DNA from 2 places in the Serratia sp. Res13-Sevr-LER1-36-b genome. Region 2 is predicted to be linked to the other one. Evidence: riboswitches for the same ligand, from Rfam matches in the RefSeq annotation. Region 2 holds a riboswitch; the other holds the start of a gene.
The links. A riboswitch is a leader RNA that binds a small molecule or an ion and turns the genes downstream of it on or off. The one in region 2 is predicted to bind thiamine pyrophosphate.

Region 1: linked by a shared signal. The riboswitch ahead of thiC (phosphomethylpyrimidine synthase ThiC) and the one ahead of thiB (thiamine ABC transporter substrate binding subunit) in region 2 are both predicted to bind thiamine pyrophosphate.

What each region holds. Positions count from the first base shown of each region.
Region 1 is NZ_JADACK010000033.1:17,370-21,791, forward strand. It holds gene thiE (thiamine phosphate synthase) at 1-278, opposite strand, end outside; gene thiC (phosphomethylpyrimidine synthase ThiC) at 271-2,214, opposite strand; TPP riboswitch at 2,332-2,454, opposite strand; gene IMQ33_RS20435 (Rsd/AlgQ family anti-sigma factor) at 2,558-3,073, opposite strand; gene nudC (NAD(+) diphosphatase) at 3,175-3,942, shown strand; gene hemE (uroporphyrinogen decarboxylase) at 3,980-4,422, shown strand, end outside.
Region 2 is NZ_JADACK010000020.1:267,861-272,282, forward strand. It holds gene sgrR (HTH-type transcriptional regulator SgrR) at 66-1,727, shown strand; TPP riboswitch at 1,765-1,883, shown strand; gene thiB (thiamine ABC transporter substrate binding subunit) at 1,941-2,927, shown strand; gene thiP (thiamine/thiamine pyrophosphate ABC transporter permease ThiP) at 2,903-4,422, shown strand, end outside.

The sequences.
Region 1 (4,422 bases), on a different contig from region 2:
TCTAAATCCTCCTGGCCCAGGTGTACGCCATAGGCCCCATGTTTGATCGCCAGCCGCCAATAATCATTGATAAACAGCCGGGCCTGATAGCGTTTGCCAAGGGCAATAGCGGCGGCAATATCGGCCTCCACTTGCTCGTCTGGCAGATCTTTGATACGTAGTTGGATAGTGGTAACGCCTGCCTCCAACAGGCGGGCGATCCATTCAACGCTGTCGACGACCGGATATAAACCCAGCTTGTGCGGTGTTGCAGGGAAGGGAGAGGTGAGGTTAGTCATTATTTATCTCCTCCTGCAAATTGGCCGCACTGTGGTACAGCTCGCTGCCGCGTGAGCGGAATTCAGCCGACATTTTCTCCATCCCGGTCAGTTGCACTTCGATCGGTTTGGCGGCCTCTTGTGCGGCGGCATAGTCACGCACTTCCTGGGAAATCTTCATCGAGCAGAACTTCGGCCCACACATGGAGCAGAAGTGGGCGATCTTGCCGGATTCTTGCGGCAGCGTTTCGTCGTGATAGGCGCGGGCGGTTTGTGGATCCAGCGCCAGGTTGAACTGATCTTCCCAACGGAATTCAAAGCGCGCTTTGGACATGGCGTTATCGCGTATCTGTGCGCCCGGATGGCCTTTCGCCAAGTCGGCGGCGTGAGCGGCGATCTTGTAGGTGATCAGCCCCTGCTTCACGTCTTCTTTGTTAGGCAGCCCCAGATGCTCTTTCGGTGTCACGTAGCAAAGCATCGCGCAGCCGAACCAGCCGATCATCGCCGCGCCGATCCCTGAGGTGAAATGGTCGTAACCCGGAGCGATATCGGTGGTCAATGGCCCCAGCGTGTAGAACGGCGCTTCATGGCAATGTTCCAGCTCCTCGGTCATGTTGCGGCGGATCATCTGCATCGGCACGTGGCCAGGGCCTTCGATCATCACCTGCACGTCATATTCCCAGGCTATCTTGGTCAGTTCACCCAGCGTATGCAGCTCAGCGAATTGCGCTTCGTCATTGGCATCCTGGATCGAGCCCGGGCGCAGGCCGTCGCCGAGTGACAGCGAGACATCGTAAGCGGCGCAAATTTCGCAGATCTCGCGGAAGTGCTGATAGAGGAAGTTCTCCTGATGATGCGACAGGCACCACTTCGCCATGATCGAGCCGCCACGGGAGACAATGCCGGTCAGGCGTTTGGCGGTCATCGGCACATAGCGCAGCAACACCCCGGCGTGAATGGTGAAGTAATCTACGCCTTGCTCAGCCTGTTCCAGCAGGGTATCGCGGAACATTTCCCAGGTCAGGTTCTCCGCCACGCCGTTCACTTTTTCCAGCGCCTGATAGATCGGCACTGTACCAATCGGCACCGGGCTGTTACGCAGGATCCATTCGCGGGTTTCATGGATATAACGGCCCGTGGAGAGATCCATCACGGTGTCAGCGCCCCAGCGGGTTGACCACACCAACTTCTCGACTTCCTCTTCAATCGAAGAGGTGACCGCCGAGTTGCCGATATTGGCGTTTACCTTCACCAGGAAATTACGGCCAATAATCATCGGCTCGGATTCCGGGTGGTTGATGTTGGCGGGGATGATGGCGCGGCCAGCGGCCACTTCCTGGCGCACAAATTCCGGCGTGATGTTCTCAGGTAGATTTGCGCCCCAGCTCTGGCCGGGATGCTGGTGGCGCAGCACTTCACCATGAATGCGCTCACGGCCCATATTTTCGCGAATGGCGATAAATTCCATCTCTGGGGTGACAATACCGGCGCGAGCGTAATGCAACTGCGTAACACATTTACCCGGCAAGGCTTTGCGGGGCCGCGGCAGGTGCTCAAAGCGCAGATGGTCTAACCCAACATCGGCAAGTCGTTGCTGTGTGAAGCCGGAACTGACGCCGCTTAACGCTTCGGTATCGGCACGTTCGGCGATCCAGTCCGCTCGTACTTTGGCCAAGCCACGATGTACGTCGAGCACCGCCAGCGGATCGCCATACGGCCCTGCGGTGTCATACACCGGGATGGCTTCGTTCTGTTCATATTGGGGCTGGTCTTTGTTGCCGCCAATCAGCGTCGGGCTGAGCTGGATCTCACGCATCGGTACCTGGATATCGCTGCGCGAACCCGCGAGATAGATCCGCTGTGAGTTGGGGAAGGTAACGCCTTGCAGAGAGTCGATAAAATCTTGCGCTTGGTCACGCTGTTGTTTACGGGCACGAGGTTGGTTCACGGTAGACATAGCAAATTCCTATCAGTGGAGTGATGTGTGGAAAATTGCTTGTCTGGAGTTCGGAGGGAGTAATGATGGTGGCCGGTAAGGCAGGCACAGCCCCTGGCGGGAGCATCTTGCCTATGGCGATAGATTACTCTTGTTCCCTTCGCGGGTATTAACCCGATCAGGTTCCGCGGATCCCGAATTAACGGTCTCAGCCTGGCTAATTTGATGAAAAATCAGCGCTAGGCACTCCGACAAGAGCCCTCAGTATAAGAGGGTCAACAAAAACCACAAGCCCTCCCCGTCATCTTTCAAGCTGTAGCGTTGTTGACCGCCTGGCTACCACTTGAAATCTATTGGGGGATAATTAGGCTGGATGAGACATAGATTCAGTATTCGTGGTGCCCGGTTGGCCCTGCTGCCAGGTTTCTGCCGCCAGCTGGATCAACTGATCTTCCAAGGCGAAACGTGATGCCAAGGCTTCGCCAATATCTGACAGCGCCTGATTGAGTTCTTCACACATGTCCTGATCGATAACGACTTCGGTGTAGCGGTCGTGGAACGCCATCACGGCTTCGGTATTGGCCTGTAATTTTGGGTAGAACTTGGTGGCTAGCGCCATCTTGGGGCTGGCGGAGCCTTCCACTTGTTTGATAATTTTGTCATAAATGTGAAAATGCCCGGCAGAAAGATAATCCACCAGATTCTGGCAAAAGTTCTCCAGCGCTTTTTCATTGAGCGGCGTATGCTTTTCTTTGTTGGGTTTAATGCCGACTAAACTGCAGTAGGTAACCAGCAGTTGCTTGCGTGCCTGCAACCAGTGATCGACTAATTCATTACTGCCACCAACGCGCTGAGTCAGGCTTTCCAATCGGTTTAGCATGATTGACTCCGTGTGTAAGAGAAAGAAAAAGTGGTAAGTTAATAAAATGTAACAAAGAGCATTCCTAGATTGCCAGTGAAGCAGAGGTTGTGCAACAACATATGGAACTTGCATTAACGGGTAACGAAAATGGCTGGTGGATCGTCAGCCATGAAAGCAAAATTTGGTTACCAAACGGTGAATTGCCGTTTGGTTCCGCCGCGCTATTTTCATTGCAAGGCCGGCCGGCTCGGCAAATTGGCGAATGGGAGGGGGCACCGGTCTGGCTGGTGCGCCAACCGATGCCGAAAGAGATGGGATCGGTGCGGCAACTGCTCAGTCTCGATCGTGGCCTGTTCCAACTGGCCGGGCGCGGCGTACAGCTGGCCGACTTTTATCGCTCGCACCGGTTCTGTGGCTACTGCGGTCATGAGATGCACCTTAGCCGTACCGAAAGCGCCTGCCTTTGTGATAACTGTCGCGAACGTTATTACCCGCAGATTGCCCCTTGCGTGATTGTCGCCATCCGCCGCAATGACGAGATCCTGTTGGCACAGCATGTGCGCCACCGTGGCGGCATCCATACCGTGCTGGCGGGGTTTGTGGAGGTGGGGGAAACTCTGGAGCAGGCCGTGGCGCGCGAAGTGATGGAAGAGAGCAATATCGCCATTACCAACCTGCGCTACGTTACCTCGCAACCCTGGCCGTTCCCTCATTCGCTGATGATGGCGTTTATGGCCGAGTATCAGGGCGGTGAACTGCGCCACGATCCGAAAGAGTTGCTCAATGCGGGCTGGTATCGCTATGACCAACTGCCGCTGCTGCCACCGCCTGGTACCGTGGCGCGCCGCCTGATCGAGGACACCGTGGCGCTGTGTCGGGCAGAATAATGTACAATGGCGGCAGATAATCAAGGGAGCCCAAGAAATGAATGAGTTGAAGAACGATCGCTACCTGCGTGCGCTACTGCGCCAGCCGGTGGATCTCACCCCTGTATGGATGATGCGCCAGGCCGGTCGTTATTTGCCAGAGTACAAAGCCACCCGTGCTCAGGCCGGGGATTTCATGTCGCTGTGCAAAAATGCCGAACTGGCCTGCGAGGTGACATTACAGCCCCTGCGTCGTTATGCGCTGGACGCCGCCATCCTGTTCTCCGACATTCTCACCATTCCCGATGCCATGGGGCTTGGGCTCTATTTCGAAACCGGGGAAGGCCCGCGTTTTTCTTCGCCAATCACCTGCCGTGCCGATGTAGAGAAGCTGCCTGCATTCGATCCGGAAGATGAACTGGGCTATGTCATGAACGCGGTGCGCACCATCCGTCGTGAATTGAAGGGTGAAGTGCCGCTGATCGGTTTCTCCGGCAGCCC
Region 2 (4,422 bases):
CCTCATTATCGGCGTAATATAGGGAAAGATAAATTGACGACTTGATGCCAGAGAGTTCCTCTTTTATGTCCACCTCACGCCTGCAACAACAGTTCATCCGCCTGTGGCAACGCTGCCATGGCCAAACCACCGAAACCACGCTGCAAGAGTTGGCAGAGGTGCTCAGTTGTTCCCGCCGCCACGTTCGTTCGCTACTGGGAGCCATGCAGCACGAGGGCTGGCTGACCTGGCAGGCCGAATCCGGCCGGGGTAAGCGTTCGCAGCTCAGCTTTCACTACACCGGATTGGCACTGCAACAACAACGCGCCGAGGAACTACTGGAACAGGATCGCATCGACCAACTGGTCCAACTGGTGGGCGATAAAGACGTGGTACGCCAAATGCTGCTTTCCCAGCTGGGGCGCAGCTTCCGCCAGGGGAAACATATCCTGCGAGTGCTCTACTATCGTCAGCTTTATAACCTGTTGCCCGGCTCGGCACTACGCCGTTCAGAAACCCACCTGGCAAGACAGATTTTCAACGGCCTGACGCGGGTAAACGAGGAAAACGGGGAACTGGATCCCGATCTTTCGCATCATTGGCAAACGATCACTCCTTTGCACTGGCGTTTTTATCTACGTCCGGCGATCCATTTTCACCATGGCCGTGAGCTGGAAATGGAAGATGTGATCCAGTCGCTCAACCGCCTGATCCCACAGCCGCTATTTTCACATATCGACAGGATCGACTCGCCTACGCCCTATGTCATCGATGTACATCTGCACACGCCGGACTACTGGCTGCCCTGGTTGCTGAGCAGCGTACATGCCATGATCCTGCCGCGCGAATGGCAGAGCCTGCCGGACTTTGCTCGCCATCCGATCGGCACCGGCCCCTATCGCGTGATACACAACAACCAAAGCCAGATGAAAATCCATGCCTTTGACGACTACTTTGGCTATCGCGCCCTGATCGATGAGGTCAACATTTGGGTATTACCGGAAATCACCGAAGAGCTGGCGCACTCCGGCGTCCAGTTACAGGGGGATGATACCGGTAGGAACGAGCTGGAAAGCCGCCTCGAAGAAGGCTGTTATTTTCTATTGTTCGATCAGCGTTCGGCACTGGCGGCCGATCCGGAAATCCGCAGTTGGCTAAGCGAACTGATCAACCCAATCGCACTGCTGAGCCACGCCGGGCCGCTCTACCAGCGTTACTGGGCTCCGGCCTATGGCATTCTCCCGCGCTGGTTACATAACCGTGTGTTGGGGCAGCAACCCAAGCCTGCAGGCTTAACCGAATTGACCCTGACCTTCTACAGCGAACACTCCGAGTTCCACGCAATCAAGCAGGCTATCGCCTCTCTGCTGGCCGAGCAGGGCATCAAACTCAATGTACAGGTCGTGGATTATGAAGCCTGGCATAAGGGCAAGGCGCAAAGCGATCTGTGGTTAGGCAGCGCCAACTTCACCCTGCCGCTGGAGTTTTCGCTGTTTGCCACGCTATACGAACTGCCGTTGATACAACATTGTCTGACGGAAGATATCGCACAGGATGCCGCTCAGTGGCGGGAAAACAGCCTGTCCATGGCCGAGTTTTGCCAGCGCCTGGTCAGCAGCCATCAGTTGCATCCGTTATTCCACCACTGGCTGCAACTGCATGGTCAACGCAGTATGCGTGGGGTACGGATGAATACCCTCGGCTGGTTCGATTTTAAATCTGCCTGGTTTGCGCCACCGGAAGCATAATCGCCTTTCACCCACGCCGCTAAGCCTCTACAATAGCGCCGACTCAACGGGGTGCGGAGAACCCGCCAATTTTTGGCCAACGGTTTTCCGCTGAGAGCACACCCGTCGAACCTGATCCGGTCAATACCGGCGGAGGGATTTGAGCATGGCGCGTTAACCTTCGTTAACCCAGTCCTCAGATACCTTTGCCCCCTTTACTATTAGGAGTGCAAAGTGGTCAAAAAATACCTGCCCTGTTTATTACTGCTAGCGGCGATGCCCGTCCTGGCCAAGCCAACGCTGACGGTCTACACCTACGACTCTTTCGCTGCCGACTGGGGCCCTGGCCCGGCGGTAAAAAAAGCCTTTGAGGCCGAATGTGACTGCGAATTGAAATTCGTGGCGCTGGAAGACGGCGTGTCGTTACTCAATCGCCTGAGAATGGAGGGCAAGAACAGCGCCGCCGACGTGGTTTTGGGCCTGGACAACAACCTGCTGCAAGCCGCGCAGCAAACGGATCTGTTCTCCGCCAGCCAAGTCGATACTAGCAAGCTCACGGTTCCCGGTGGCTGGCACAACCAGACCTTCGTTCCCTACGACTATGGCTACTTTGCTTTCGTCTACAACAAAGACAAGCTGAAGAACCCGCCGACCAGCCTGAAAGAGTTGGTGAGCAGCGATCGCCCCCTGAAGATCATCTATCAGGATCCGCGCACCAGCACACCTGGCCTTGGCCTCCTGCTCTGGATGCAGAAAGTGTATGGAGACGAGGCACCGCTTGCCTGGCAACAGTTGGCGAAGAAAACCGTCACCGTTACCAAAGGCTGGAGTGAAGCCTACGGCCTGTTCCTGAAAGGGGAAGGCGACATGGTACTGAGCTACACCACCTCCCCTGCCTACCATCTGATCGAAGAGAAAAAAGACCTCTATGCGGCGGCCAACTTCAGTGAAGGCCACTACCTGCAAATCGAAGTCGCTGGCAAGCTAAAGGCCAGCAAACAGCCAGAACTGGCCGAGCGCTTCATGCAGTTTATGGTCTCCCCGGCCTTCCAGAACACCATTCCCACAGGCAACTGGATGTACCCGGTGATCAAGACGGAACTGCCCGCCGGTTTCGAACAGATGAGCGTGCCGCAAACGGCATTGCAATTCAGCGCCGAGGAAGTGGCACAACAGCGTGGTAACTGGATCCGAGCATGGCAAACTGCCGTCAGCCACTGATCCCCCGCTGGTTATGGCCGGGGCTGATGGCCGCAGGTCTGATCCTGCTGATCGCGTTGGCGGCCATGGGCTCGCTGTGGCGTCATGCGCCAGAAAGTGATTGGCGCAGCCTGTGGCAAGACAGCTACCTGTGGCATGTAGTGCGCTTTACCTTTTGGCAGGCGCTACTCTCTGCCGTGATCTCGGTGGTGCCTGCCATCTGGCTGGCCCGAGCGTTATACCGGCGGCGCTTCCCTGGCCGTAACCTGCTGCTGCGGCTGTGCGCCATGACGCTGGTGCTGCCGGTGCTGGTGGCTGTATTTGGCATGCTGAGCGTCTACGGCAGGCAAGGCTGGCTGGCAACGCTCTGTGGTTGGCTGGGCGTGAACTACAGTTTTTCGCCTTATGGCCTGCAAGGCATCCTGCTGGCGCATCTGTTCTTTAATATGCCGCTGGCCACCCGCCTTCTGCTACAGGCGCTGGAGAACATCCCCACCGAGCAGCGCCAACTGGCCGCACAGCTGGGGATGAACGGCTGGCAGCAGTTCCGCTTTGTGGAATGGCCTGCGTTACGCCGCCAGATCCTCCCCAGCGGCGCACTGGTGTTTATGCTGTGTTTTGCCAGCTTTGCAACCGTGCTTTCGTTGGGCGGCGGGCCACAGGCCACCACCATAGAGCTGGCGATCTATCAGGCCTTGAGTTACGACTACGATCTCAGCCGCGCGGCGCTGCTGGCGCTGATCCAACTGGCTTGCTGCCTGGGGCTGGTGGTGCTCAGCCAGCGTTTGAGCCAGGCTCTGCCGGTTGGCCATACCCACGCCCAGCGCTGGCGCGATCCGCAGGACAGTCTGGGGCGGCGCATTAGCGATACGCTATTTATTGTCGCTGCGCTACTGTTACTGCTACCTCCGTTGCTGGCGGTGATCATCGACGGTGCCAACCAAACGCTGGTCACCGTGCTGCAACAGCCCATTCTCTGGCAGGCCCTGTTCACCTCACTACGCATCGCACTAGGCGCGGGCATTTTGTGCGTGGTATTGACCATGATGCTGCTATGGAGCAGCCGTGAGCTGAAGCTGCGACAACGGGCCGCCTGGGGCCAAACGCTGGAACTGAGCGGCATGGTGATCCTGGCGATGCCGGGTATTGTGCTGGCTACCGGTTTCTTTCTGTTGCTGAGCGATACCACTGGACTGCCGCAGTCGCCTTATGCGCTGGTGATCCTCACCAATGCGTTGATGGCGATACCCTACGCACTAAAAGTGCTGGAAAATCCAATGCGCGATCTGGCCGAGCGTTATAATCCACTATGCTTGTCGCTGGATATCCACGGCTGGCAGCGGCTGCGCTGGATCGAGCTGAAAGCGTTGCAACGCCCGCTGGCGCAGGCTTTGGCCTTTGCCTGTGTGCTGTCGATTGGCGATTTCGGCGTGGTAGCACTGTTCGGCAACGAGCAGTTCCGTACCTTGCCTTTTTATCTCTATCAGCAGATTGGCGCATATCGCAGCAACGACGG